DNA from 4 places in the Micromonospora kangleipakensis genome. Region 3 is predicted to be linked to each of the others. Evidence: riboswitches for the same ligand, from Rfam matches in the RefSeq annotation. Region 3 holds a riboswitch; each other region holds the start of a gene.

Region 1 (7,295 bases), 720 kb from region 3:
GCCCGGGAGGCGGTCACCACCGGCAGGACCCCCGCCGGGCACCTCGGCGCGCTGGTCGACGCCGTGGTGCCGAGCCTGCGCCGGGCGGCGGCGGAGGGCGTCGAGGAGATCGACGGCATCGTCGACATCCACATCGCGCGGACCGTCGAGGCGCTGCTGGCCAACTCCTCCGTCCTGGCCGCTGAGGTGGCCGCCGGGCGGTGCGCGGTGGTCGGCATGTCGTACCAGCTCAGCGCGGGCGAGGTGCGGACGGTGGCGACGGTCCCGGCGGGTGCGGCGACCATGCCGCCCCCCGCGCAGGTCGAGCGCGCCGCGCCCACCGCCGTCGGCGGCTGACGCCCCCACGCAACGGCCGAGGGGCCGTCCCGCATCGGCGGGACGGCCCCTCGGCCGGGCACGTCGTCGATCAGAGCAGCGACATGTGCACGTGGTCGGTGTGGTTGGAAGGCCCGCTGTAGGACTTCCAGCCGGTCGCCGGGAACCAGATCTGCCGGTTCCAGATCACGTAGTAGATGCCGAGCCGGTCCGCGTTGCGGATCAGGAAGGCGGCGACGTTGTTGCCGTACATCCGGGTGTCGTTGTTGTGCCAGGGGGCGAACCCGCTGTTCTGCAGCGACCAGTCGCAGGCCTTGCCCTTCGGGTGCTCCCACGGCCCGCCCGGTCGGTAGCAGCCGGCGAACCGGTTGAAGCCGGCCCGCCTGACCTCCTTGTACGCGTGCAGCGTGCGCGGCGTGATGCAGCCGGACGTGGTGGGATCGTTCTCGCTGCACGACTCGGGCTTCCAGTCCCCGTCGGCGGTGCGGCCGGGACCGATCCGGGCGACCGGCGAGGTGGCCGAGACCAGGCCGCCGGTGAAGCCCTTCCCGCCGACCAGGGCGAGCGCCTTCTCCGCCTCGTTCTTCTCCCGGGCCATCGCGTTCGCCTGCTTCTGCTGCTCGCGCACCTCGGCGTCGAGCGCCAGCTTGGCCTGCTCGGCGCGGGTCTTGGCCGCGTTGACCGCGGCGAGCTTCTGCGCGTTGACCATGTTCAGCTCGTCGAGCGCGGCCGCCCGCCGGACGAACGAGTCCGGGGTGTTGCTCTCCAGCAGCATGGCCACCGCGCCGATCCGCCCGGTCCGGTACGACTGCGCCGCGATCTGGGTCACCTGCGGACGCAGGGCGTCCAGCTGGTTCTGCGCCGCGCGCACCTCCGTGCCCAGCTGGAGCTGGCGCTGCTTCGACTTCGCCAGCCGGCTCTTCGCCTGCACGTAGCCGCGGTTGGCGGCCTCGATGACATCGGTGATGAGCGGCTGCTCCTCGTCCTCCGCATGCCCCGAGGGGGTGGGGGGCGTCGTCGGCGCCGCGATCGCCGGGGTGGGGCCGGCGACGATGACGAACGCGGTGAGCACGGCCACCACGGGTATCAACCAGCGGCGCAGGGGTGCCGTCACAGTGTTCCCTTCCCTCGACCGCCGACCGGGTTAGCTGACGGGTTCGGGACGGAAGTGGCCCCTACCGCTGGCGCGGATACACCCCATGTACCTGGTTCCCCGGCTCGCCGTACGGCGATTGGGCGGTGGCACCGCAGGCGCCGCTGCGCGCCTTCGGCGGTGACCGGCAGCGAGGTTACCCGAGAGTCGTCCCGAGGATCTACGTCCGGAAGCCGACTAAAAGCGGTAATTCGACGGGCAGCTCCGTGACCAGCGTCGCGTTTGGCGCCGGCGGTCACGCTCCGGAGTGTCACCATGCGATGTCCGTGCTCCCGTGCGGTCCGGTCCCGCCGCCGGCGGCGCCCGGGGCGGCGCCGGTGCGTGGCGCGCTCAGCGCCGCCAGTGCGGCATCCGGCTCCGCGGGGGGACGGGACGCTGGCACGGCGGGCCCGCCGGCCCCGCCCTGACCGGCGGTGGTCACCAGGGCCGCCAAGCCGGTGGTGAGCGGTACGGCGGCGATCAGGCCGATCGTGGCGACCGCGCTCCGGACGATCTCCTGCGCCATGAACTCGCTGGTGAGGATCTCGCTCACCGCCCGCGAGTCGGCGACGAGCAGGAGCAGCAGGGGCAGCGAGGCGCCCGCGTACGCCAGCACGATGGTGTTGACCGTGGAGGCGATGTGCGCGCGGCCGACGCGGGTGGCCGCCCGGTAGAGCTGCAACCGGGACAGCCCCGGATTCGCGTGCGCCAGCTCGGTGACGGTGGCCGCCTGGGTGACCGTCACGTCGTCCAGCACGCCCAGCGAGCCGATGACGATCCCGGCCAGCAGCAGCCCGTGCAGGTCGACATCGTGCTGGAACATCGACAGGGTGGTGGCGTCCTCGCTGCCGAAGCCGGTCAGGTGGGTGGCCGCGGTGGCGAGCGTGCCGAGGACGCCGGTCAGCACCAGGCTGCCGAGAGTGCCGAGGACCGCCACCGAGGTCTGCGCGGTGATCCCGTGCGTCAGGTACAGCACCACGAACATGATCAGCGCCGAGCCGACGATCGCCACCAGCAGCGGCGGCTGGCCGCCGCCGATCCCCGGCAGCACGAAGCCCAGCAGGATGGCGAAGCTCGCGGCCAGCCCGCCCAGCGCGGCCAGCCCCCGCCAGCGGCCGAACGCGACGATGGCGACGGCGAAGAGCGCCGCCAGCCAGATCAGCGGCGTGGCCCGCTGGTGCTCGGCGATGTTGTAGCTCTTCGTCGCGGGATCGGCCGGATCCACCAGCTCCACCAGGATGATCCGGTCGCCGACCTCGACCGTTGGCGCGCCGGGGCCGGCGGGGATGGGCGTCTCCACCTGGCGGCCGGCGTCCGGGCCCTGCTCGACCGCGACGCCGACCGTCCCGCAGGGCCCGGCCGAGCCGCCCGGGACGCCCTCCGGCACCTCCGCCGCCGGCGGGCACGGCACGGTCACCACCCGGGTCACCGTGCCGTGGTACCGGGGCACGTCCGCGGCCCGCTCCGGTGCCGGGGTGTCCCGCGGCCAGAGCACCAGCGCGGCGAGCACGGTGAGGACGAAGAGCGGGACCACCGTGGCGACGAGGATCCGTCGTACCCGCGGCGGGGCGGACGGGGCGGGACGGGTGTGGTCGGCGCCCATGGTGAGTCTCCCAACGATTCTCAGGCGAGGTACGTGTCACCGGGCCGGTCGGTTCACCGGCCGGGTGAGGCGTCCGCCGGTGCGGCAGTCGCCGGGGCCGTCGCTGGGAATGCTAGTCAGGCCGGCCCGCGGTCCCGCCGGGCGGCGGGGCGCGCGGCCGGGCCCGTGGATCCGGGCGGTTCCTCCCGATCGGTACGACCCGGGAGGCTAACGTGGTCGTCGTGCGGACGGAGGCGGCGGTGACGACCGGGCGGTGGGTCCGGCTCCTGCTGCTGCTCAGCACGCTGGTCGGGCTGGCCACCATGCACACCCTGGGCCACGGCGCGCACGCCTCGGGCGGGCACCGGGCGGGTCATCCGACGCAGCCCGCCGGGCACCATCTCGCCCTTCCGGCGGTTCTCGCCGAGCCGGCCGCGACCGTCGGCGCAGCGGTCGGCGCGGTCGCCGACTGCCCGGGTGCCGGCTGCCACGCCCGCGCGCTCCCGCTGACCGGTCCCGGCGCGGACCGGTCCGGGTGGAGCGTCTGCCTGGCCGTGCTCGGCGCGTTCGCCGTGGCGCTGCTCGTCGCCGTGCTGCTGCGGGCCGGGCCGTGGACCGTCGGACGGGCCGCCCGCGGGTCGCGGCGACCCGCCTGCGGACCGCGGGCCCCGCCGCCCCGACCGTGGGGACTGCGCCTGGCGACGGTGTCGGTGCTGCGCAGATAGGAGGCCCGACGCGGGTGACCGTCCGGTGACCCGCGTCCCGCTGTCCGCTGCGTACGTTCCGACACCGAAAGGTCTTTCCCGTGTCCACTCGTATCATCGCGCGTCGTGCCGCCCTGGCCGGCGCGACGGCCCTCGCCGCGCTCGCCCTGGCCGCCTGCGGCGACGCCGACCACTCGACGTCCGGCTCCGGCCACGGCATGCCGGGCATGGGCGGCACCGGCACGCCCGCCCCGGCGGCCTCCGCGTCCTTCGGCGACGCGGATGTGATGTTCGCCCGGATGATGGTCCCGCACCACGAGCAGGCGGTGCGGATGGCCGAACTCGCCGACAGCCGGGCCACCGACCCGGAGGTGAAGAAGCTGGCCGGGCAGATCAAGGCAGCCCAGGCGCCGGAGATCGCCACCATGACCGGCTGGCTCGCCGCGTGGGGCGTGCCCGGCCCGTCCGCGAGCGCGGGGCACGGCACGGGCATGCCGGGGATGGATCACGGCATGCCCGGCATGATGTCCGAGGCCGACCTGGCGAAGCTCGCGACGGCCTCCGGGGTCGACTTCGACCGGCAGTTCCTGACCATGATGATCGCCCACCACGAGGGCGCCGTCACCATGGCGCAGGAGGAGATCGCGAGCGGCGCCAACCCGGACGCCAGGGCCCTCGCCCAGCGGATCGTCACCGCCCAGCGGAGCGAGATCGACACCATGAAAAAGGTCCTCGACCGGCTCTGAGCCGCACCTGCCGGGTGCCTGGTCCGCCGCGCGGCCCGGGCATCCGGTGGGGTCGGCCGGAGCGGGGTCGTCGGGGGCGGGCCGGCCGGCTCAGGTCAGGCCGGCGCGACGACGGCGGTACTCCTCCTCGTCGATCTCGCCGCGGGCGTACCGCTCGTCGAGGATGCGCCGGGCCGAGGAGGGCGTGGTCCAGCCCAGTTGACCGCCGGTCAGCCGCACCGTCAACCAGACCAGGACCAGCAGGACTGCCAGCCCCAGCAGCGACCAGATCCACATCCAGCCCATCATCGGGCCGTTCCACATCATGGCTGCCCTCCCGCGGTGCCGAGGGTCGGCCGGTCCGGTGCGCCGAGGGCGCCGGTACCGGTCGCCACCTCGACCCTACGGCGAACCGGGTGCGGCGGAACCGGGTCGGGAGACCCGGCGTACGGGTCGGAGGTCCCGGGTCAGCCGCGCTTCATCAGCCGGCCGACGGCGGCCATCATCTCGCTGGCCATCTCGTCGGCCCGTCCCTCGGCGGCACCCTCGTGCATGCAGTGCCGGGCGTGCCCATCGAGCAGGCCGAGCGCCACCTTGTCGAGGGCGGCCTGGATGGCGGAGATCTGGGTGAGCACGTCGATGCAGTACCGGTCGTCGTCGACCATCTTCTCGATGCCGCGGACCTGGCCCTCGATGCGGCGGAGCCGCGCGAGGAGCTGGTCCTTGCTGGCGGTGTAGCCCCGGGTCGGGGTCGTCGGTGCGGTCATGACGTCCAGGATAGCGTACCCCTCGGGGGTATGGTACGGTCCTGATCAGTTGCTGATACCCCAAGGGGGTACCGGTAATTGGGATAGCATGGGAACGGCGGAAGGGGAGTTGCGATGGTCACCACCACCTACCAGGTCCAGGGCATGACCTGCGGGCACTGCGTCAGCTCGGTCGGCGCCGAGGTCGGCGCGATCCCGGGCGTCAGCGACGTCCAGGTGGACCTGGCCTCCGGCCGGGTCACCGTCACCAGCGAGAGCCCGTTGGACACGGACACCGTCCACGCCGCCGTGGACGAGGCCGGTTACGACCTCGTCGGGGCGTGACGGGTCCGCGGACCTGGAGAACCGAGGTATCACGATGAACACAGCGACGAAGCTGAGCGGCTTCGCCCTCGGCCTCGCGGCGGTGTTCGGCGCGGCGTACGGCGTCGGCCAGGTGGCCGGCCCCGACACCCCCGCCGTCGCGACCCGCCACGACGCCACCGACGCCGGTCACGCCGACGGCGACCACCCGACCGGCGCCGCCACCACCAGCCACCTGCCCGGCGGACTGCTCGTCTCCGACCGTGGCTACACGATGCAACCGGTGACCGCACCGGCCGGCGAGTTCGCCTTCCGGATCACCGGCCCGGACGGCGCGCCGGTCACCCGCTACGACGTGGCGCACGACAAGCGCATGCACCTGATCGTCGCCCGCCGGGACCTCTCCGGCTTCCGGCACGTCCACCCGGAGTTGGCTGCCGACGGCACCTGGCGGGTCGCTTCGCCGCTCGCCGGCCCCGGCGCCTGGCGGGCGTTCGCCGACTTCACGCCGACCGGCGGGGAGCCGCTGACCCTCGGAGTCGACGTCACCGTGCCCGGCGCGCTGGCGGCCCGGCCGCTGCCCGCGCCGGCGACCAGCACCACCGTCGACGGGTACACGGTCACCCTCGCCGGCGCTCCGCAGCCCGGCCGCACCGCCGAGCTGACCCTGACCGTCAGCCGGGACGGGCAGCCGGTCACCGACCTCCAGCCCTACCTCGGGGCGTACGGGCACCTGGTCGCGCTGCGGCAGGGCGACCTGGCGTACCTGCACGTGCACCCGGACGGCGCACCCGGCGACGGGCGCACCGCGGCGGGGCCGGCGGTGACCTTCTACGCCGAGGTGCCCTCGGCCGGCAGCTACCGCCTCTACCTGGACTTCCGGCACGGCGACGCGGTGCACACCGCCGAGTTCACCGTGGTGGCCGGCGACCCGGGCGTCCCGGCGACCACGGCCGCGCCGGCCGCCACGACCACGCCGACCGCCGACGCCGGCCACGGCGCCCCCGGTCACGGGCACAATTGACAGGAGGTGCCGCGATGACATCGACCGCCAAGTCCCTGCCGGTCGCCCCGAACCTGATCGAACTCGCGATCGGCGGCATGACCTGCGCGTCCTGTGCCGCCCGGATCGAGAAGAAGCTCAACCGGATGGACGGCGTCGAGGCCACGGTCAACTACGCCACCGAGAAGGCCACCGTTCGGTACCCCGACGAGGTCTCCCCGGCCGACCTGATCGCCACCGTGGAGAAGACCGGATACACCGCCGTCATACCGCCGCCGTCGAGGCCGGCCGGGGCGGAGACCGCCGCCGAGCCGGTGGACGAGCTGCGCGGACTGCGTACCCGGCTGTGGGTGTCGGTGGCCCTGGCCGTGCCGGTGATCCTGCTGGCCATGGTCCCGGCCTGGCAGTTCGACTACTGGCAGTGGCTCTCGCTGACCCTGGCCGCCCCGGTCGTGGTCTACGGCGGGCTGCCGTTCCACCGGGCCGCCTGGATCAACCTGCGGCACGGCGCGGCGACCATGGACACCCTGGTGTCGCTCGGCACCCTGGCCGCGTTCGGCTGGTCGCTCTGGGCGCTCTTCCTCGGCGACGCCGGCATGCCCGGGATGACCCACCCGTTCCGCTTCGACATCACCCGCACCGACGGCGCCGGCAACATCTACCTGGAGGCGGCGGCCGGGGTCACCGTCTTCATCCTCGCCGGCCGCTACTTCGAGGCCCGCTCGAAGCGGACCGCCGGCGCCGCGCTGCGCGCCCTGCTGGAG
Region 2 (7,295 bases), 4.3 Mb from region 3:
CTGAGCGGGTGGCCCGGCACGTCGACGATCTCCTGCCGGGTGCCGCCCCGCCGATCGTGCACGTACCCGCCGCTGCCGCCCGAGTCGCGGACCACCGCCTTGAGGTCGACGCCCTCGCTGACCAGCAGCGGCTCCAGCACCTGGCCGATCTCGCCGCCGAGGCTGGCGCAGAGCACCACCTCCACCCCGAGCGACATGATCATCCGGGCCTGCCAGACCCCCTGCCCGCCGGGGTGCAGGTGCAGCTCGGGGTGGTCGGCCGGCTGGTCGACGGTCACGGTGAGCCGGGGCGTCGGCGCGAAGACCATCACGTGTCCGCTCATCCGCCGTACCCGTCCATCCGCGCCACCTCCTCGTCCCGCCGGGCGTCCGGATTCCCCGCCGGCCCCGCGTCATGCCGAGGCGTTGCCAGCCCGCCCGCCGTACGGGACGATCGGGCGGACCGCCGACGGCGAGGGGGACGGTGTGCTCAGCCGCGACACGTTCAGCTACACCGTGCAGGCCCGGTGTTCCCGGGCCGAGGCGGTCGCGCTCCTCGGCGACCTGACCCGCCAGGGCGAGCTGCACCCGCTGATCGTCGGCGTGCGCCGGCTGCCGCCCCGCCCGGGCGCGCTGGCCAGCTACGCGATCACCGACCGGCTGGCGGTCGGGCCGCTGCGCTTCCCGGTCACCTACCAGGCCGACGTGCTGATCGCCACCGAGGACGAGGTGGTGACGGTGGCCCGGCAGCGCCCGGCCACCACCGTGCGCAACCACACCCGGCTGCGGGACGAGCCGGGCGGCGTGACGCGGATCGACGTCGAGATCACCCTCGCCGCGCCGGCGCCCCTGTTCGGGTACGCCTTCCGGCAGGCCCGGGCGGCCCACCTCGGGCTCGCCAGCCGGCTCGGCGCGGTGCTGGACCGCGGTCCGGACGCGCCAGCCGCCAGCTGACCGGTGTCCGGTCAGGACCGGGGCGCGACGGCCACCGGGCGGCGGCGGGCCGGGGTGGCGGGGCGTAGCCGGCCCCACGGCTTGTACGTGGAGAGCACGGTGGCCACCAGCAGCAGCGTGCTGGAGATGGCCGGGGCGACGACCAGGTCCACCCGGTAGTGGGTGGAGGCGGCGGCGCCCAGCTCGCCGAGCTGCCGGATCCGGGGCGTCAGCAGCAGCAGGACCAGACCGAGCAGCACCGTGGTGAGCACGAACTTGACCAGCACCCAGCGCCAGCGCAGCAGCCCCCACGGGGTGAGCAGGGAACTCGCCACCCCGACCAGCCAGACCACCACGCTCAGCGGTGCGAAGAGGTACGTGACGACGAGCCCCGCGGTGGGGTAGACCACCGCGGGGTCGGCGCCGCGCAGCCCGGCGACGCCCAGGGTGAGCAGCACCAGGTCCGCGCCGAGCCAGCCCAGCGAGGTGACCAGGTGCAGGGTCAGCAGGGCCTTGCGGACGGCGGGGGAGAGTCGGCTCATGCCGTCGATGCTGGTCCGGCGGGCCGGTCGCGTCGTGGGGCCGGGGGCGACATTCCGCGTACGTCGACGGGCGTAGCGGGGGTGACCCGTCCGGCGACGGATCACCCCCTCGGCTCAGTAGACCGACAGGTGCACGTGGTTGGTGTGGTCGCTGGACGGGTCGCCGTTGCCGCCGCTGTACGACTTCCAGCCGCTGCTCGGCAGCCAGATCTGCTTGAACCAGATCACGTAGAGCACGGCCAGCGCGTCGGAGTTGCGGACGAAGTAGGCCGCCAGGTTGTTGCCGTACGTCCGGTCGCCGCCGCTGGCGACCCCGCCGAAGCCGTCGGACTGCGCGGCGAAGTCGCACGCCCGGCCCTTGGGGTGCTCGCCCGACCCGCTGGGTCGGTAACAGGAGACGTACCGGGTGAACCCGGCCGACTTGGCCTCGTTGAGCGCGTGCAGCGTGCGCGGGGTGATGCAGCCGTCGGCCGGGGTGGGGTCGTTGACGCTGCACGACTCGGGCGGCCAGGAGCCGTCGGCGTTGCGCGGTGCCGGGTCGGCGTTCGCGGTGGAGGTGCCCCGGACCGTGCCGCCACTGTCGCGGGCGCTCTCGGCGCGGTCGTTCGCCACCTCCAGCGCGCGTTCGGCCTGCTGCTTGCGCTTGGCCATCACCGCGACCTGCTTGCGCTGTTCCTGGATCTCGGCGTTCAGCGCCGTCCGGGTCGATGTCGCCCGGTCCCGGGTCTCGATCAGGTCGCGCAGCGCCCGGTCCTCGTGGGCGGCGACCTGGCCCAGCGCGGCGGCGCGGTCCATGAAGCCTTCCGGGCTGTCGCTGGCGAGCAGCGCCGCCGCGGTGCCGAGCCGTCCGGTCCGGTACGCGACCCCGGCGATCTCGCCGACCTTGGTGTCGCGGACGCTCAGCTCGGCGTTGATCGTGGTGAGCTGGTTGGTGAGCTGCTGCTGCCGACCGACCGAGCGGGCCAGCGCCGTCTTCGCCTCCAGCCAGCCCTTGCTGGCCGCGTCGAGCTGGGCGCGCAGGGCCGGGGTGCCGCCCTCGTCGTCGTCGCCGGGGGCGGCGGCGAGCAGGCCGGCCGGGGGCGCCGCCCCGGCGGGGCCGACCGGCGCGGTCGCGAGGCCGAGCGCGAGCGTCGCCACGAGCAGGGCCGCCAACCGGGCGGCCGTCCGTTTCACAGGTGCCACTGCTGGCATTCAGGGTTTCCTTCCGTCAGCCGCCGACCGGGTTAGCTGACGGGTTCGGGACGGAAGATCCCTACCGCTGGCGCGGATGCACCCCACGAACATGGTTCCCCGGTTCGCCGCAGGCGGCGATTAGGCGGCGGCCACCGCAGGCGCCGGAGGGCGCCGCCTGGCGGAGGCCGGGGCCGAGCCTACCGGTGGTGCCCCGGCCCGGCCCGGTGAGCTACGGGCACGAACGAGGGCAAAACCGGCACAGGTGCACAATACCCGCACTGATTTAAGTTTGCCCTAATTACCACTCGACTGCACCACAGGCCCCGGCTGACGCTCCGGGCTCGATCTGCAACGTGGCGTGATCGATCCGGAAGTCCTCGTGCAGGGCGGCCCGAGCGGCGGCCAGCACTTCGCCCACCTCGGCGCCCGGGCACATGGTCAGGTGCGCGGAGGCCACATCCATCCCCGAGGTCAGCGTCCAGACGTGCAGGTCGTGCACCTCCGCCACGCCGGGCACCGCGGCCAGCCGGTCGTGCACCGCGGTCACCTGGAGGTGCTCCGGGGCGGCCTGCACCAGGATGCGCACCGCGGCGCGCCCCAGCCGCCAGGTGCGGGGCAGGATGAACAGCCCGATCGCGACGGCGACGAGAGGGTCCGCCCACCACCAGTCGGTGAGCGCGATGACCAGCGCGGCGCCGATCACCCCGAGCGAGCCGAGCAGGTCGCCCAGCACCTCCAGGTACGCCCCGCGCAGGTTGATGCTCTCCTCCGCCCCGCTGCGCAGCAGGGCGAAGGCGGCGATGTTGGCCAGCAGGCCGAGCACCGCCACCGCGAGCATGGGACCGGCCAGCACCTCCGGCGGCTCGCCGAACCGGCGTACCGCCTCGACCAGCACGTAGACCGCGACCGCGCCGAGCAGCACCGCGTTGGCCAGGGCGGCCAGCACCTCCAGCCGGTAGAGCCCGAAGGTGCGCTGCGGGTCGGTGTCGGCGCGTCGGGTGGCGGTGATCGCGGCGAGGGCCATGCCGATGCCCAGCACGTCGGTGAACATGTGCCCGGCGTCCGAGAGCAGGGCCAGCGAGCCGGTGCCGAACGCGGTGACCGCCTCGACCAGCATCAGGGCGGCGAGCAGCCCGAACGCGGCCCAGAGTCGACCCCGGTGGCGGTAGGCGGCGTTGGTCACCGCCCCGCTGTGGTCATGACCTGCGCCCACGCCCACACCCTTTCGCCCTCGCCCCGGCCGGGCCCAATCTATGTTCACATCGCTATGTATGCAAGTGAAAGGCCGGCGTCCGCCCGCTCGCGGTCGAAGCCCTGCTCAGCCCAGCGCGTCGAGGGTGGTGAGCCGCTGCGTGGCCCGGGAGAGCGCCACGTAGAGGGTCCGTACGCCCGAGCCCGGATCCGCCCGGATCTCGCTCGGCGCGACCAGTACGACCCCGTCGTACTCCATGCCCTTGGCCTGCAGGCTCGTCACCACCTGGAGCCGGGAGCCGCCCAGGTCGCCGAGCCAGCCGGCCACCTCGTCCCGGCGCGGCACCGGGGTGATCACCCCGACCGTCCCCTCGACCTCGGCCAGCAGGATCCCGGCCGCCTCGACGGCGGCCGCCGCCAGCTCGGCGGCTGGCACGGTCCGCTCGACCGGCTCGATGCCGGTGGAGCGCACCGCGGTGGGCAGCGGCAGGTCCGGGTAGAGCCGGCGGATCTCCGCCGCCGCCACCGCGAAGATCTCCGCCGAGTTGCGGTAGTTGGTGGTCAGCGTGAACTGGTGCCGGCGGCGTCGCCCCAGCGCCTGGTCCCGGGCCCGGGTCAGCTCCTCCGGATCGCCGGTCCAGGCGGTCTGCGCCGGGTCGCCCACCACCGTCCAGGAGGCCAGCCGGCCGCGCCGACCGATCATGCGCCACTGCATCGGCGAGACGTCCTGCGCCTCGTCGACCACCACGTGCGCGTACTCCCGGTAGTCCTCCGGCCGTTCCCGGGCCGCGGCCCGGGCGGCCCGCTGCCGATCGGCGAAGGTGCTCAGCTCGCGGACCCCGCCGGCGAGCTGGAACGGGTCGCGCTTCGCCTTCGCCGGCCGCACCGGCTTGCCGAGCAGCGCGTCCAGCTCGTCCAGCAGCGCGATGTCCGCGATGGTCAGCCCCGCGGTGTCCAGGCTCCGGTACGCCTCCGTCAGCAGCCGGATCTCCGCCCCGGAGAGGATGCCGCCGGCGTACCGGCGCAGCCGCTCCGGACGGGCCAGCCAGCCGAGCACGTGCCGGGGATGCAGCCGCGGCCACCAGGCCTTAAGGAACTCCCGGAACTCCGGCCGGTCGATGATCTCGTCCTCGAACGCGCGCTGCTCCGGCAGCCGGCCGACCCGCAGCTGGCGGGCCTGGGCGTAGAGCGCCGCAAGGACGCCGTCGAAGCCGGCCCGGCGCACCTCGTTGCGGCGCGCGCCCCGCAGCAGCGCCCGCTCCTGGATGCCGTCCAGCTCCCGGCGCTCCAGCCGGAGCAGCTCGCCCCGGTAGAGCAGCCGCAGCTCGGCCGGCGAGTCCGGCGCCGTGTCCCGGACCGCGCGCTCTAGCACCCGGCGCATCCGCAGCGACCCCTTCACCGCCGCCACCTCGGGCGGGTCGGTCCGGGTCGCCGACATGCCCGGGAAGAGCGAGCCGAGCGAGTGCAGGGTGGCCGTCTCCTCGCCGAGCGAGGGCAGCACCGAGGCGATGTACGCCACGAAGACGCTCGACGGGCCGACGACCAGGATGCCGCCGCCGGCGTACCGGCTGCGGTCCGAGTAGAGCAGATAAGCCGCCCGGTGCAGCGCCACCGCCGTCTTGCCGGTGCCCGGGCCGCCGGAGACGATCGTGACGCCCGAGCCGGGGGAGCGGATCGCCTCGTCCTGCTCCCGCTGGATGGTCGCCACGATGTCCCGCATGCCCCGGCCGGTGGCCCGGGACAGGGTGGCGAGGAGCGCCCCGTCGCCGACCACCGCCAGGTCCGCCGGCGCCGAGGCCGGGTCGAGCAGGTCGTCCTCGATCCGGGTCACCTTCTCGGCCGAGGACTGGATGGTGCGTCGCCGCACCACGCCCATCGGCTCCGCCGGGGTGGCCTGGTAGAAAGCCGCGGCGGCGGGCGCCCGCCAGTCGACCACCAGGGTCTCGGCGTGTTCGCCGCGCACCCCTAGCCGCCCGACGTGCAGCACCTGGCGGGTCCGCAGGTCGAGCCGGCCGAAGACCAGCCCCTCGTGCTCGGCGTCCAGCGCGTGTCGGCGCCGCGCGGCGTGGAAGACCATCGCGTCCCGCTCGACCAGCGCCCCGAAGTTGCCCACCCGGGCCAGCCGGTAGCCCTCCCGCTCGGCGTCGGCGGCCGACCGGCGCAGCTCCGCCAGCCGGGCGTACACCCGGTCGAGATGCCGCTGTTCGGCGGCCATCTCCTGTTCCAGGGTGGTCTGGTCGGTCAACGCGGCAACTCCTGTGGTCAGGGCGGCGGGCACGGTGGCTGAATGAGGGTACGGGCCGGCGTTCCGGCCCGCGTCGGGGCCATGCCGGTCCGGGGCGCCGCCCGCCCGGGTTGCCCGTTATCCGACCGTTCCCACCCCGGCCGTCGGGCCGTCACCGGCGCGGCTCCCGGCCGGGGCGGGCAGCTCCAGCACCTGCCGGAGCACCGCGGCCAGCGCCGCGTTCACCTCGTCCGGCCGCTCCATCATCAGCATGTGCCCGGCGCCCGGGCAGACGGTCAGCTCGGTGGTCGCCAGCGCGGCGGCGATCGACTCCGCGCACGGCGGCGGGGTGAGCCGGTCCCGGTCGCCGACCAGCGCGGCGGCCGGCAGGTGGCCCAGCGCGGCCAGGGTGTCCAGCCGGTGCTGGGCGCCGATCGAGGCGCGGAACCCGCCGATCGAGCGCAGCGAGGCGTGCGCCACCGCGGAGGTGACCAGCCGGATGTCCGCCGGGTCGCAGCGGTCGCCGAAGAGCATCCAGCGGATGCTGGGGCGCAGCGCGCGCAGCAGCGCCCGGGGCGGCCGCCAGGACCCGCACCGGGCCAGCACCCCGGCGCCGGTGGTCTCGGCGAGCCGGATCAACCGGGCGATCCGGGGCGACAGGCCGTAGACGGTGTGCGTGTGCCCCTCGGCGGTGGTCGAGACGAAGACCAGGCCGGCGGTACGGGCGGCGAAGTGGCCGGGGTGGCGGTGCGCGTACTCCATCACCGTCATCCCGCCCATCGAGTGCCCCACCAGCACCACCTTCCCGGCCGGGGCGACCTCGTCCACCACCGCGGCCAGGTCGTCGCCGAGCTGGGCCAGGGTGGCCGTGCGCAGCGCCATGCAGCTGGACCGGCCGTGCCCCCGGGCGTCGTAGGTGACCACCCGGACCCGGTCACCGAACCGCTCGCGGATCTCGGCGACCTGGCGGTGCCAGCTACGGCCGTCGAGCGTCCAGCCGTGCAGCAGGATCGCGGTCACCTCGGCGTCGTCCGGCCCGGTCACCGCCACGTGGAGGCGTACGTCGTCGGGAAGCTGTACCTCCACGTGCTCCGGCATGGTTACCTCCCCCGGGCCGACCGGTGTCCGTCGCACCGGCTTAACCCGGCGGTAACACCGGCTACCCGTCATGACAACACGCCAACCGTGGTGGTGAGAAGATTCGCAACCGCCCCCGCGGGGTCGGATCGGTGACCAGGCTGGAGGGCATGCCG
Region 3 (7,295 bases):
TGGACCGGTTGCTCGTCGATGTCGACAGCCGGCTGCGGGCTCTGGTCGCGGCAGAGGTGCCGGGCGACGACGCCGGGGATTCCGTGTATCGCGGACGTATCAAAAATTCCATACGCCACCGCAACGGCCCTCCGTTTCTAATGGGGGCATGAACCACAGCGCATCCCTGTCAGCACCGCCTCGCCGCACGCGCAGGATCGTGCTTGTCAGCCTGGCGATCCTGGGCGTGGCGAGCGTCGCGTTCGCCGTGCGGCGACCGCTCATGATGTCCGCTCCGAGGTGCATGGCCGGGCGGTGGCACGGATGCGTCGATACGTTCAACGGTGTGCTGCTCATGATGCTGGTTGCGCTGCCGTTGGCCGCTCTGGTGGTGTGGGCTCTGGCTCGCCTGCGGCGTGCCGCTGGCGTCACATCGGCGTGGCGGATGTCGCTGGCCGAGGTCGGCATGGTCTACGGGACGGTGCCGTTCGTATGGATGACCATGATGTCGGGCCCGGGGGCCGGCATCGTCCCCGGTCGGGTGAGCCTGGTCCCGCTGCGGGACCTGGTCACGATGGGGCCGGTCGGGATCGTCGGCAACCTGCTGATCTTCGCGGCGCTGGGGTTCTTCGCTCCGATGCGTTTCGCGGCGCTGGCGTCCGTGCCGCGGATCCTGGCGCTCGGGGCAGGCTGCTCGGTCCTGGTCGAAACCGCACAGTACGTCCTGCGGCTGGACCGGGTGTCCTCCGTGGATGACGTACTGGTCAACGCCGCCGGCGCCGTGCTGGCCGCGCTGGCGTCGCGCCACTGGTGGCGCACTACGGCGGAGGTGCCTTCGGACCAGCCTCGCCCCGCGCTGGCACCGGCAGACTGAGTCGCGTGTCCGGTGTGCATAGGTCGGCGATATTTTGTGCTGACAATAGGCTTCAGGCATGCGCGTACTGATCGTGGAGGACGAGCCCTACCTGGCCGAAGCCGTCCGTGACGGTCTGCGGCTGGAGGCGATTGCCGCCGACATCGCCGGCGACGGCGACTCCGCCTTGGAACTGCTCAGCGTCAACTCCTACGACCTCGCGGTCCTCGACCGCGACATTCCCGGCCCCTCCGGCGACGAGGTCGCCCGGCGCATCGTCGCCTCCGGCAGCGGCATCCCGATCCTCATGCTCACCGCTGCCGACCGGATCGACGACAAGGCTTCCGGGTTCGAGCTCGGCGCCGACGACTACCTCACCAAACCGTTCGAGCTGCGGGAACTCGTCCTGCGGCTGAGGGCGCTCGACCGCAGACGCGCGTACGCCCGGCCCCCGGTCCGCGAGATCGCGGGCCTGCGGCTCGACCCCTTCCGCCGGGAGGTCTTCCGCGACGAACGCTACGTCGCACTCACCCGCAAACAGTTCGCCGTGCTGGAAGTCCTCGTCGCCGCCGAGGGCGGGATCGTCAGCGCCGAAGAGTTGCTGGAACGAGCCTGGGACGAGAACGTCAACCCCCTCACCAACGCCGTGCGCATCACCGTCTCCGCACTGCGCAAACGGCTCGGCGAACCGTGGATCATCGCCACCGTGCCCGGCGTCGGCTACCGGATCGACACGGGTATGAACACCATCGCCCCTGGCAGGGACACCACCGCCCCCGGCAGTACGCATGCATAGACGCCCAGGGCTCAGCGCCCGACTGAAACTCACCCTCAGCTACGCCGGGTTCCTCGCCGTCGCCGGCGCCCTCCTGCTCGCCGTGGTGTGGGGGTTCCTGCTGCGCTACGTACCCGACACCTCCCAGGGCCTTCTCGGGATCTCGCCCAACCGCTACCTTCTTGTGCACACCTTCGCCCCCGCCGCGGCCGTAGCGATGGTCTTCCTGCTCATGTTCGGGCTCGTCGGGGGATGGATCCTCGCCGGCCGGATGCTCGCACCACTCACACAGATCACGGATGCGGCACGGATGGCCGGGAGGGGGTCGCTGTCCCACCGGATCCGTATGAAGGGCCGCCAGGACGAATTCCGTGAGCTCTCCGACGCGTTCGACTCGATGCTCGAACAACTCGAGTCCCACGTCGCCGAGCAGCAGAGGTTCGCCGCGAACGCCTCCCACGAACTGCGCACCCCGCTGGCGATCTCGCGGACGCTCCTCGACGTCGCCCGCCAGGACCCCACGCGGGACCGGGACGAACTCATCGAACGCCTGCACACCGTCAATCAGCGGGCGATCGATCTCACCGAGGCCCTCCTGCTGCTCAGCCGCGGCGACCGCGGAAACTTCACTTGCGAGAGCGTCGACCTCTCCCTCATCGCCGAAGAAGCCGCCGAAACGCTGCTTCCCCTCGCCGAACAGCGCCGGATCACGCTGGACGTCACCGGCGGGGCGGCCCGGACCAGCGGCTCCGCCGAGCTCCTGTTGCGGATGGTGACGAACCTTGTCCAGAACGCCATCGTCCACAACCTCCCCGCCGACGGCACCGTAACGGTCCACACCGAGGCGCACGGCGACACAAGCGTGCTGCGGCTCGGGAACACGGGTCGCCGGCTCCCACCGGAACTGGTACCGACCCTCACCGAACCCTTCCAGCGCGGAACGGAACGCGTACGCACCGACGAACACCCCGGCGTCGGCCTCGGCCTGGCCATCGTGCACAGCATCGTCCGCGCCCACGACGGGACCCTCGACCTCGTCCCCAGCCCCAACGGCGGTCTTTTCGTCACGGTCCGGCTGCCCAGCACGCCCTAGGCATCGTCCCCGATCGGGCTGCCAGCGGATCTGCCAGCGGGCGTCCGGCTCGCGCAGACAGGCGGCCCAGAATCGGGAGCCGGGCAGGGCGGCCCAGCCTGCCGGCGCGTAGCGGGACAGGACCCGGCGTCGAGGGCGGCCGGGGCGCCGAGCGCTGCCGCCATCCACCGGGCGGGGATCTGGTTGCGCTGTGCCAGGCGCAACAACCACCCGTCGACCGCTTCACCGTCATGGATGCCGACCGACATCCACGGCGACATGACCTTGAGAAAGCGTCATCGAGGTTGAGAACCTACAGCGGCTCGGGACCGGACGGTCACCCGGGGCGGCGAGCACCGCTGTAAGACATATTCGCCAGCTGGGCCATTCGGACCACGTCCCCGGTATGCGGGGCGTGGACGATCAGTCCATTGCCGACGTAGATACCCATGTGATGGTGATCGGAATAGAAGAAGACGAGGTCACCCGTGCGAAGGTTTGCTCTGCTCACCGCCACACCCGCGGTCCATTGAGAGCCTGTGTAATGGTCCAGCTGCACCCCGGCGGAAGCCCACGCGTACTGGGTCAGGCCGGAGCAGTCGAACGAGTCCGGACCGTTGGCCGCCCACACGTACGGCTTGCCGATCTGCTTGCACGCGGTCTTCGCCGCGACGCCGCCGCTTCCCGTGATGGGGACGGCGGGACACTGCCCACCGATGAACAGCGAACTGGTCGACGTGATGGGCGAGGTGCTGCTCGCGGTGGCGGCTGTCTGCGCGGCGGCTGCGGCTCTGGCCGCCGCGGCGTCCGCGGCCGCCTTGGCCGCTGCGGCCGCCTCCGTGGCGGCGATCTGTCGGTGTAGCGCATCCAGCCGCTTGATCTCGGCGTCGATGGCCTTCTTGCGAGCCGCCAACTGGGCCTGCTGGCGCTGCTGTATCGCGATCAGCGCGTCAACCTTCTCCTTGTCGGCGTCGTAGCTCGCCTGCTGGGCCGACAGCCGGGTGATCTGTCGCTGCTCCGAATCTGCCACCCGATTCACGAGCGCGAGCTGATCTCCCAACGCTGCCGGCGACGAGCCGCGGGACAGCAGGGCGTTGAATGTGGAAAGCGACCTTTCCTGCTTGTAGTACCCCGCCAGAATCTCCTGGACCCGGGTCCTGCTGGCCTCCACCGACTTGCCGAGTGGCTCGATCCTCCGGCTCAGTTCGGCCGATCTCCGCTGGTTCGCGGCCAGGTCCGACCGGACCTTGTTGTATTGCTCGATGACGGGTTCGAGCTTTTGCCACGCCGCGTCGATCTGCTGCTGTACATCGGCGGCGGACGGTGCCGCATGGGCGGGGGCCGCCGGCCCGACGGCCACCATGGCCGCCGCCGCGGCCGCGGCCGCGGCCGCGAGGATTCTGGTGAGCAGACGCGATCCGGCAGGCCGGGTGCGCACGGGTGACAACGGCCTCGGCTCCTTCCACTCGAGGCCGACGCACCGCACGGTGCACCGACCTCGACCGCCTACCGGGTTAGCTGACGGGTTCGGGCGTGGAAGGCGCCCTACCGCTGATGCGGATTCACCCCGAAACCTGCGGTGGTTCCCCGGCTCGCCTGGCGACGCCAGTGACGTCCAGCGACTCGGCGGTGGCCGTCCCGGGGCACTCCAGGTGGAGACCGACATCCGGAACGGACGCTGACCAACATTAGTGAGGACGGCCAGAAGAAATCAACGAGCCGGTGACGCCAATTCGCTGCGCTGTCAAGCGGGCACATTGGGTGCCGGAATTATGCGTACGTAAGGTTCCGCTAATCGGATTCTTAATCTCCCCTAATCTTGACCTTCAACCTGCGCGCTATTTTTCTTCGGCAACCCTCAGGTGACGCTTAACCGTTTTCCCAACGTCATGGCGGCTCCAGCCGACGTTGCGACAGCCCGGGCCGCCTCTGCCGGTAGGGTCGGCCGTCATGCGGATGGTCTACACCTCAGCACCGGACCACGTGTTCATTCCCGCCCGCCAGCGGCTGCTGCGACGCTTCGGCCGTTGGGCGCGGCGGCACCACCAGCCGGTCGACGAGTTCGTCCTCGAGTCGCTGCTCGACTACCGCTGGGCCGACGGTGACGGCCTGCTCGGGCGGTGGCAGCCCGAGGACCTGGAAGAGGCGCTGCTCGACTGGTTTCCCCGCCAGGTGACGCTGTCGCCGGAGCAGTGGGCCGCCGTCACTCCGACCGTACGCGTGTTCGTCGACTTCCTCTTCGACCAGGACCTCGCCGACCGACGCTGCGCCGACCGGCACCTGCTGCACGTCGCCCTGGACAAGCTCGCCGCGCCGTTCGCCGACGCGATGGCGGACCAGAGCCGGTACGGGCTGGCGAAGTTCTGGGCCACCCGGATGCTCCACGAGGGGGTCGACCCGACCGATCAGGTGGCCGCCGAGCGGTTCATCGCCGACCTGCACGCCGGCCGGATCGCCGTCGACGAGAACCTGCTGCACCAGGTGATGGCCAACCATCTGCTCGGCGAGGATCCCGACCGGCACCCGCCAATGCCGCTGGTGGCCGTGCCCGACGACGACACCCTGCGCGGACTGGCCGCCGAGTCCCTCGTCGTACTCCGGCTGCAGGAACTCGTGCGGTGGCTCGGTGACGGGCGGACCCTCACCACCACCGGTCGCCTGCGGCTGGCCGACGCGCGGGAACTCGTCGCGCTGCTGGAAACCGGCGACGTCATTGACCCCGTGATCGGCGACCGGGTCTTCAAGACCCGCACCAGCGACGAGCTGTACGGGCTCACCGTGCTCGTCGCCTGGGCCCGGGCGGCCCGCGTCGTACGGATGGTGAAGGGGCGGCTGGTGCCGGTCAAGAGCGCGGCGAAGGTGCTGGCAGACCCGCTCGCCCTGGCCCGGCGGGCCTTCAGCGGACTGTTCGAGCTCGGCGAGGCGGTCTGCGGCGCCGGGTGGGCCGAGTCGGTGCTGCGGTGGCGGTTCGACGATGCGGTGTTCGCCGTGCCCATGGCGCTGCTCATCGCACCCGACCCGGTCGAAACCGACGAGCTGCGGCAGCTCGCGTACCAGGCGGCATGCGACGGCCTGGGATTCGGCCCGGGCAGCGACGAGCAGGAGCGGGGCTGGCGCCAGCTGGCCGACAACGACACGGACCGCCTGCTCGACCAGCTGGCCGGGCTCGGCGCGATCGAGCGGGACGGCACTGTTGCCTCACTGACGCCCTTGGGTGTCGGGCTGTTCGCCGGGCACCTGCGTGAGCTGGGCGTGACCCTGCCGACCATCGACGAGCTGCTGGACGAGACCGCGGAGGTGGTGGTCGCCACCGCCACCGGGAGCCCGCCGGAGACCGCCGCCGCCCTCATGCACGACTGGTGCGCACGCAACCCCGCCGGCTCGATCCAGTTGCGCGCACTGGCCGAGCGCACCGACGACCCCGAGCATCGCCGGCTCGCCCTGGCGGCGACAGCGCCGTTGAACCGCCTTACCTGACCCGGTCGGTGAGGAACTCCTCCCAGGTCCGGCGGCCCACGGCCTGCTCCGGCGCCAGGTTCGCCCCGTCCCGGAACGCCCGGGCCGCCTTACCCGGCACCGGCAACGGCACGACGATCCCGCGCCGCCGAGCAGCGCGCAGGTAACCGTGGAACAGGTCCGCCGCGGCGTACACCCTCGGCCCGGCCATGTCCGGCACCCGGCCGGCCGGCGTGGCGAGCGCTAGCTCGACGAGCCGGGCCGCCACCTCGTCGGCCTCGATGGGCTGGGCCCGGAAGCCGGCGGGCACGGGCACGACCGGTGACCTGGCCAGCACCTGCGCGACCTTCAGGATCAGGTCGTGGAACTGGGTCGACCGCAGCGTCGTCCATGGCAGACCCGAGTCGGTCACCACCCGTTCGGTCACTCGCTTGGATTCGTAGTAGCCGAACATGGTGCGGTCGAGCGGGCTGCTGATCGGGATCCGGTCGACTCCGACGATGGAGATGTACACCAGGTGCGGCCTACCCGCCCGCGACGCCGCCCGGACGAGATGCCGAGCGGCGTCGGGGTCGCCCCGGTAGCTGCTGGCGCAGTGCACGATCGTCTCGGCACCCGCCACGGCCCGTTCGACGCCCTGGCCGCTGGCCAGATCGCCGGTGACGAACTCGACTCCGCCCTCGGCCGGTCGGCCGCGCCGGGTCAGGACGCGTACGTCGCGGCCGGCGTCGCGCAGACGTGACACGACGTGGCGGCCGAGTGTCCCCGTCCCGCCCGTGACCAGGATGGGCGGCGTCATCGCTCGCTCACCGGACACAGGTCATCTACCCGGCGGCTGGTAGGCCTCTTTCACCCGGACCGCCTCGTCGACTTCCTCGGCTGTGAGCACCGGTGTGATCCGCGAGTCCACACCGCCCGCCGCCCGGATGGCGATGGCCAGTGCGGCCGCGGCCTTGTGGTCCGGCATTTCACACAACACATAGGTGTCGTTCTTACCGAATGAGAAGTACATCGACTCCAGCCGGCCGCCGCTAGCCTCGATCATGTTTCGGACGACCTCGACGCGCTTGGTACCACCGTCAGTGATCAGCCCCTTGATCCCGTCGATGGTGTAGGTCGACTGCAACAGAAATTTGGGCACCTCGGCATCAACTCCCAGA
Region 4 (7,295 bases), 2.9 Mb from region 3:
CGCCCGGCTGCCGGGCTCGGCGCGTTCGGCGGCGACCAGCTCGCGGACCGCGGGCGCGACCTCCTGGGCGAAGAGCTGGATCGCGGTGGGGTCGTCGGCGCCGAGGATGAACCCGGACGTGCCGTGGTCGAGGGCGAGCCCGGCCAGCTCCTCCACCCACTGCTCCGGCGGCCCGACGAGGAAGTCCGAGCGGGACCGGGTGAACCGGCCCGACAGGTTGAGCAGCCGCCGTACCGACCGGGGATCCCGCCCGGCCGCCTCGGCGCCCTCGTCGACCAGCGCGTTGAGCTCGGCCAGCTCCGCCGGCCCCTTGGGCAGGTACGCCAGCGACGGCAGCCAGCCGTCCGCCGCCCGCCCGACCAGCCGCAGCATCCGCGGCTTGTACGCGCCGACCCAGATTCCCACCTCGTGCGCCGGTGCGGGCCCGCGCTTCGCGCCGACCACCCGGTAGTGCTCCCCGTCGACGCGGACGATGCCCCGCCGGTCGTCGGCCCAGATCTCCCGGATGACCCGGATCGCCTCGTCCAGCGCCTCCACCGCCTGGCCGGGCGTGAGCCGGCGTCCGCCGACGGCCTCGATCGCCTCCCAGAACGCGCCGGCCCCGAGGCCCAGCTCGACCCGGCCACCGCTGAGCAGGTCCAGGCTGGCCACGCTGCGGGCCAGCACCACCGGTTGGCGCAGCGGCAGGTTCAGCACGTTGCCGGCCAGCCGGATCCGGCTGGTCGCCGCCGCCACGAACGACATCAGCGTCCAGGTGTCCAGGAAGTTCGGCTGGTACGGGTGGTCCTGGAAGGTGGCGAGGTCCAGGCCGACCTGCTCGCAGAGCTTGGCGAGGGCGACCACCTGCTCGGGCTGGCCGGCGGTCGGGGTGAGGAAGCTGCCGAAGATCAGCTCGTGCCCGTAGTCGGTCATGTCCGCTCCGCCACCTCGCCCCGATCCGCGCCGCCGGTCGGTCGTTGGCTGCGTCGTGCCGGCGGACCCCGCCACCGTAGCCCGGGCCGGAATGCGGTGATCACGGGACCCGAGGAATCGACAGGATTGTTCACAGCTCGGCTCGGTCAGCGGTGTCCATCGATGTCCGGGTGGCATATGGTGCCGGACAACGGCATTGCCGTTCCTCCGGGAGGAGTGACCCGTGACCCGCCACCACCGTGTCCGCCGTCCGCTCAGCCTCGCCCTGCTCCTCGTCGCGGTGACCGCCCTGGCCGTGCCCGGCCCGGCCGCCGCCGCCACCTACCCCTACCAGGACCCGAGCCTGCCCGTCGCCACCCGCGTCGCCGACCTGCTCGCCCGGATGACGCTGGACGAGAAGATCGGCCAGATGACCCAGGCCGAGCGTGGCTCGGTGACCGCCGCCGACCTGACCACCTACCGGCTCGGCTCGCTGCTCTCCGGTGGCGGCTCCGCGCCCTCGCCCAACACCGCGACCAGCTGGGCCGACATGTACGACGGCTTCCAGCGCGCCGCTCTCGCCACGCCGCTGGCCATCCCGGTGATCTACGGCGTGGACGCCGTGCACGGGCACAACAACGTGGTCGGCGCGACGATCTTCCCGCACAACATCGGGCTCGGGGCGACCCGCGACCCGGCCCTGGTGCAGCAGATCGGCCAGGCGGTGGCCGAGGAGGTCTCCGGCACCGGCGTCGACTGGGACTTCGCGCCCTGCCTCTGCGTGGCCCGCAACGACCGCTGGGGCCGCACCTACGAGTCGTTCGGCGAGACGCCGGACCTGCCCTCGGAGATGTCCACCCTGGTCACCGGGTTGCAGGGCACGACCCTGGGCGGCCCGACCTCGGTGCTCGCCACCGCCAAGCACTACGTCGGCGACGGCGGCACCACCGGCGGCGACGACCAGGGCAACACCCAGCTGACCGAGGCCGAGCTGCGGGCGATCCACCTGCCCCCGTTCCAGGCCGCGGTGCAGCGCGGCGTCGGCTCGGTGATGATCTCCTACAGCAGCTGGAACGGCGTCAAGATGCACGGCAACCAGTACCTGATCAGCACCGTCCTCAAGGGCGAACTCGGCTTCAGCGGCTTCGTCGTCTCGGACTGGAACGGCATCGACCAGATCGACGGCAGCTCCGGCTTCACCGCCGCCGAGGTCGCCACCGCGATCAACGCCGGCATCGACATGGTCATGGTGCCCACCGCCTGGAAGAACTTCATCAGCACCCTGCGCGCGGAGGTGCAGAACGGGCACGTGCCGCTGAGCCGGATCGACGACGCGAACCGGCGCATCCTCACCAAGAAGTTCGAGCTGGGCCTCTTCGAGCGCCCGTACACCGACCGGGCCTGGACCCCGACGGTGGGCAACGCCGCCCACCGGGCGCTGGCCCGGCAGGCCGTGCGCCAGTCCCAGGTGCTGTTGAAGAACGCCGGCGCCGTGCTGCCGCTGGCCCGGGACAACAACAAGATCTTCGTGGCCGGCAGGAACGCCGACAACATCGGCAACCAGAGCGGCGGCTGGACCATCTCCTGGCAGGGCTCGTCCGGCGCCATCACCCCAGGCACCACGATCCTGCAGGGCATCCGCGCCGCGGTCGGTCCGACCACGACGGTCACCTACAACCAGCGCGGCACCGGCATCGACAGCAGCTACCGGGCCGCGGTCGCCGTCGTCGGCGAGACACCGTACGCGGAGGGCCAGGGCGACCGGACCGGCAGCATGAGCCTGGACCGGGAGGACCTGCGCACCATCGCCACCCTGCGCAACGCCGGCGTGCCGGTGATCGTGGTGCTGGTGTCCGGCCGGCCGCTGGACATCGCCACCGGGCTGCCCGGCTGGAACGCGCTGCTGGCGTCCTGGCTGCCCGGCACCGAGGGCGCCGGCGTGGCCGACGTCCTCTTCGGTGCCGCGCCGACCGGGAAACTGCCGATGACCTGGATGAACTCGGTCAGTCAGCAGCCCATCAACGCCGGCGACGGGCAGGTTCCGCTCTTCCCGCAGGGCTACGGCCTGACGTACTGAACGCGTTCGCGGAGGCCGCCGGGCGTCGACCCGGCGGCCTCCCTATTGCACGTTCGGGAGTGTCGCAACTCGAAATTCCGGCCCTTCGCCCGGCCGGGTGAAGAACTTCACAAGAAGTGGGCGATCGTCCGAAACCGTTCCTAACGTCGTATGCGTTCGCGATCGCGGACACCACGGACCGGCAACGCCTAATCCCGCCGCCGGCCCGTCGGTACCTGACCTCAGGCGGGAGCGGGGGACCCACACGTTCCTCGGTGCTCGACACCTCGGGGTGAAGCCGCCTGACGGCGGCCGGGCTCCTCGGCCCGAACCCGACAGCTCACCTCGTCGGCGTGGAGGAAACCACACCATGGCAACTGAATACACCGCACGCCACCGACGGACCGGCGCGCGCCGCCTCGCCGTCGGGGCGCTCGTCGTCGGTGCCGCGACCGGCGCCGCCGCGATCCTCGGCCCGGCCGCGCCGGCCAGCGCGGCCAGCGTCAACTGGGACGCCATCGCCCAGTGCGAGTCCGGCGGCAACTGGCACATCAACACCGGCAACGGCTACTACGGCGGCCTCCAGTTCTCCAAGAGCACCTGGAACGGCTACGGCGGCCAGAAGTACGCCAGCCGCGCCGACCTGGCCAGCCGCGGCGAGCAGATCGCCATCGCCGAGAAGGTCCTCGACGGGCAGGGCATCGGCGCCTGGCCGGTCTGCGGCAAGAAGGGCGGCTCGACCCGGCAGTACTCCACCAGGGACTCCGGCTCGACGTCCCGGTCGGACTCGGGATCGAAGTCGAAGGGGGAGAAGCGCTCCTCGCGGAGCGAGCAGCCGGCGACCCGCAGCCACCGGCGTACCGCGCCGGCCGCGGGCGACTCGACCACCACCTACGTGGTCAAGCCCGGCGACACGCTGTCGATGATCGCCGACATGCGGGACCTCGCCGGCGGATGGCACGCGCTGTACGAGCGCAACAAGCGCGTGGTCGGTGCCGATCCGGGCCTGATCTTCCCGGGCCAGCAGCTCCGGCTGCGCTGACGTACCGCCGGATCCGATCCCGTTGGGCCGGAGCCGGCGCAGCCGACGAACGCCCGGCCGGTGCTCCGGCCGGGCGTTCGCCGTCGTGGTGGACGTGGTGCCGGTGTCCCCGGCGGGCCGGACGGGGGATTGCTATCGTCACGGTGCTCGGGAAGGACGTGAAGAAAGCGCGGGTATGACCAACGAACCGTTCTCCGCGGCCGCGAGCCTCGAGGAGCTGCTGACCCGGACGCAGCAGGCGCTGTCGGCGATGCGCTCCCGGCCCGCCGAGCACACCGACGGCGATGCGGAGGAGCTGCTCCGCGGCACCGGCGCCGCGGCCGACGGGCTGGTGCGGGCCGTGGTCGTCCAGGGTGGGCGGTTGGAGTCCGTCACCGTCGACCCGCGGCTGTCGGCCGAGGGGATCGAGGCGCTCTGCGCACACATCGTGGTGGCCGTCAACGCCGCCCTCGCCAACCTCGACACCCAGGTCAGCGCCTCGGCGCGGGCCGACGTGGACGCCCTGGCCGCCCGGCTCGGTGGGCTGCGGGAGCAGTCGAGGCGGCAGATGGAGATGTTCAGCCAGGCGATGGAGCACGCCGCCGCCCGGCTGGGCGGCGGCCGGACGGGCTGACCCGCGCCGGTCGGCGAAATGTCGGTGCCCCGGATCACAATCCCGGGATGGAGAACGCGGCGCAGCGGCCGGCCGTCGGGAGGACGACGACCGGCCGCTGCGTCTTCGATCAGCTCAGGGTGAGCGCGGTGTCGTCGACGACGAAGGAGGTCTGCAGGGAGCTGTCCTCCACGCCGCTGAACAAGATGGTCACGGTGGTGCCGGCCAGCGACGAGACGTCGAAGGACCTCAGGACGTAGCCGGTGGCGGCGTTCACGTTGGAGTATGTCGCCAGGGTGGTGCTGCCGGCCTTGACGGTCAGCTTGTCGTAGGCCGTGCTGCCCGACTCAGACGTGTCGATGTGCAGGTAGAAGGAGAGCGTGGCCCGGCATCCGGCCGGGATGCTCACCGCCTGCGACAGGGTGTCGGTGTGGGTCGAGCCGTACCCGTCGAGCCACGCCTTGTACGAACCGCCGTGCGCGGGCTGGCTGGTCGAGTTGGTGATGACGCCCGAGGTGGCGCTCCAGCTCACCGCGCCGGACTCGAAGCCGGGGTTGGCCAGCTTCTGGCCGGTGCAGCTGCCGGTGGGCGGCGGGGTGGTGGTGCCGCTGCAGGTCGGGTCGCCGGACTGGGCCGGCACGCTCGCCGCGTCCCAGGCGGCCTTGACCGTGTTGAACTCGGTGCAGCTGGTCGGGTAGAGGTTCTTCGCCGCCTGCAGCGTCCAGGTGCGGTACTTCAGGTACGACGAGGACGAGGTCTTCAGCAGCATCGCGTTGTACATGATCTTCATGGCCTTCTGGATGCCGAGGCCGGTCACGGTGCTGCCGTTGCAGGTCGAGCTGGTCGGCTGGCCGTTGGTCGGGTTGCTGCCCATGGCCAGCAGGTAGAACCAGTGGTTGCCGGGGCCGGCCGCGGCGTGCACCTCAGTGCTGGGGATGCTGCTGGAGTAGCAGTTGGGGTCGCCCAGCGCCGACGGGTTGTACATGTTGCGGATCGGCCCGCTGCCGACCAGGTTGATCTTCTCGCCGACCAGGAAGTCGGGGGCGTCGTAGGTGGACGGCTCGTTGGCGAACCACTCGGTGGCCGCGCCGAAGGTGTCCGCGACGAACTCCTGCGTCCCGTTGCCGGAGATGCCGCCCGGCGTGTTGTCGTCGATGCCGTGGCCGATCTCGTGGGCCACCACGTCGAGCGAGCTGATCCACTGGCCCGAGGTGTTCTTGCCGATCTGTACCTGGGTGCCGTCGTAGTACGCGTTCTGGTCGTTCAGGCCGACCCGGATCGGCCAGGCGCCACCGCTGCCGTTCGCGCCGTTGCGGCCGAGCCACTGCGACAGCATCTTGTGCTCGGTCTGCGCGGCGAAGAGCGCGTCGACGCAGCCGGTCTCCTTGTTGGTGGCGGTGCCGTTGCCCCAGACGTCGTCGGAGCCGGAGAACGTCGTGTTGGTCGCGGCGTCCTGGCAGCTCTGGTTGGTGACGTTCGGGTCCTTCATGGAGTACGTGCTGCCGGAGAGGGTGGTGTTCAACGTGACCGGCCCGTTCCAGGCGCCGGTGCCGCTGCCGTGCACGATGCGCTCCTGCTTGCGCAGCACCTTGCCGGTGAGGGCGTCGACGTCCACGGTGAGCCGGCTCGGGCCCTCGGCGTCGGTGCCCCGCAGGGTGGTCTCCCAGGCCAGGGCCGGCTTGCTGTCGAGGGTGTAGACGACGAGCGTGGTGCCCTCGACGGTGGTCACCGTCTTCAGCTGCGCGCGGGCGGTCCGCTCCGCGGCCGCGGACCGCAGCTTCGGCGTCGTGGCGAGGCTGCCGATGCTCTGCTGCTGGGCCACGGAGGCGTACTTCAGGTTTCCGGCGGAGTCGGTCGCCAGGACGAAGTCACCGCCGGTCACCGGCAGGCCTTTGTAGGTGCGCTCGTAGGGCACGTACTGGGTGCCCTCGGAGGTGATGACGGGCTTCTGGACGAATGCCTCGTCGGAGCTGGCGTGCAGGTACTGCGGGCGGCTGGCGACCAGCGCGCTGGCCGACCTGGCGGCGAGTGCGCGGGCCTGGGCCGCGTCGGGGGCGGGGCTGGGCGGTGCGGCCTGTACGGCCGCGGCGGTGCCGGCGGCGATCAGACCGGCCGCGGCCGCACCGGCGAGCGCGGCGAGGCGGGGTGAGAGCTTCAAGGGGGTGTGCTCCTGTTCCTAGGCGGCGCGCGGAGCCCGGTAGGGACGCGCGCCGCGGTCAAGCTGCAAGGCGGGCGATGGCGGTCTCCGGAGCTGCCGGCGTGCCCCGGATCGACCGACCGACCATCCCGAGCCACCGGGGTCGGTGACTCGTGGCAGCACGATCACACGGGCAGCGGTGCAGATCAATGGGTGACCGAGGCAACGGTCTTGTTCCGATCGACTCGGCGACATCGACAATTCAGGAAGCCATGATCTTCAATAGCCCCTGATCAGCCCTTATGTTCTCGGCGGCGAAAGAGGCCGCGCCCAACTTGCGGCTAATGCCGCTATCCGCTGATGGCGCGTCTTGGTGCCGCGCCGAGGCGCCGATCGTCCCCGGCCGTACGGCCCGTCGGTCGGCGCTGAACGAACCGTGATCATCCGCCGCACCGCCGGCCCCTCCCGTCGTTCGGGTGATGTCACGACGGGGTTTCGCGCGGATGACGACGAGGTGCGCGAGCCCCGGTCGGGAGCTCGCCACGCCGGGCTGACCGGGGGTGCCACCGCCGTCCGG

Evidence for each region. A riboswitch is a leader RNA that binds a small molecule or an ion and turns the genes downstream of it on or off. The one in region 3 is predicted to bind cyclic di-AMP.
Region 1: linked by a shared signal. The riboswitch ahead of EV384_RS06840 (coiled-coil domain-containing protein) and the one ahead of EV384_RS10335 (C40 family peptidase) in region 3 are both predicted to bind cyclic di-AMP.
Region 2: linked by a shared signal. The riboswitch ahead of EV384_RS30630 (coiled-coil domain-containing protein) and the one ahead of EV384_RS10335 (C40 family peptidase) in region 3 are both predicted to bind cyclic di-AMP.
Region 4: linked by a shared signal. The riboswitch ahead of EV384_RS24340 (LysM peptidoglycan-binding domain-containing protein) and the one ahead of EV384_RS10335 (C40 family peptidase) in region 3 are both predicted to bind cyclic di-AMP.

The regions. Positions count from the first base shown of each region.
Region 1 covers NZ_SHLD01000001.1:1,405,511-1,412,805, forward strand. Annotated here, with positions in the region: gene EV384_RS06835 (carbonic anhydrase) at 1-336, shown strand, start outside; gene EV384_RS06840 (coiled-coil domain-containing protein) at 407-1,429, opposite strand; cyclic di-AMP (ydaO/yuaA leader) riboswitch at 1,434-1,564, opposite strand; gene EV384_RS06845 (YibE/F family protein) at 1,719-3,050, opposite strand; gene EV384_RS06850 (hypothetical protein) at 3,272-3,754, shown strand; gene EV384_RS06855 (DUF305 domain-containing protein) at 3,835-4,479, shown strand; gene EV384_RS06860 (SHOCT domain-containing protein) at 4,570-4,785, opposite strand; gene EV384_RS06865 (metal-sensitive transcriptional regulator) at 4,926-5,225, opposite strand; gene EV384_RS06870 (heavy-metal-associated domain-containing protein) at 5,340-5,549, shown strand; gene EV384_RS06875 (hypothetical protein) at 5,584-6,552, shown strand; gene EV384_RS06880 (heavy metal translocating P-type ATPase) at 6,567-7,295, shown strand, end outside.
Region 2 covers NZ_SHLD01000001.1:6,434,996-6,442,290, reverse strand. Annotated here, with positions in the region: gene EV384_RS30645 (1-phosphofructokinase family hexose kinase) at 1-323, opposite strand, end outside; gene EV384_RS30640 (SRPBCC family protein) at 406-933, shown strand; gene EV384_RS30635 (hypothetical protein) at 945-1,454, opposite strand; gene EV384_RS30630 (coiled-coil domain-containing protein) at 1,569-2,645, opposite strand; cyclic di-AMP (ydaO/yuaA leader) riboswitch at 2,651-2,782, opposite strand; gene EV384_RS30625 (cation diffusion facilitator family transporter) at 2,926-3,840, opposite strand; gene EV384_RS30620 (HelD family protein) at 3,946-6,063, opposite strand; gene EV384_RS30615 (alpha/beta fold hydrolase) at 6,181-7,140, opposite strand; gene EV384_RS30610 (carbonic anhydrase) at 7,290-7,295, shown strand, end outside.
Region 3 covers NZ_SHLD01000001.1:2,121,890-2,129,184, forward strand. Annotated here, with positions in the region: gene EV384_RS10315 (hypothetical protein) at 1-152, shown strand, start outside; gene EV384_RS10320 (VanZ family protein) at 149-853, shown strand; gene EV384_RS10325 (response regulator transcription factor) at 912-1,628, shown strand; gene EV384_RS10330 (sensor histidine kinase) at 1,621-2,700, shown strand; gene EV384_RS10335 (C40 family peptidase) at 3,017-4,117, opposite strand; cyclic di-AMP (ydaO/yuaA leader) riboswitch at 4,168-4,318, opposite strand; gene EV384_RS10340 (hypothetical protein) at 4,630-6,156, shown strand; gene EV384_RS10345 (SDR family oxidoreductase) at 6,149-6,934, opposite strand; gene EV384_RS10350 (GYD domain-containing protein) at 6,956-7,295, opposite strand, start outside.
Region 4 covers NZ_SHLD01000001.1:5,058,941-5,066,235, reverse strand. Annotated here, with positions in the region: gene EV384_RS24350 (LLM class flavin-dependent oxidoreductase) at 1-912, opposite strand, end outside; gene EV384_RS24345 (glycoside hydrolase family 3 protein) at 1,136-2,968, shown strand; cyclic di-AMP (ydaO/yuaA leader) riboswitch at 3,144-3,316, shown strand; gene EV384_RS24340 (LysM peptidoglycan-binding domain-containing protein) at 3,318-3,989, shown strand; gene EV384_RS24335 (YbaB/EbfC family nucleoid-associated protein) at 4,165-4,602, shown strand; gene EV384_RS24330 (M4 family metallopeptidase) at 4,712-6,739, opposite strand.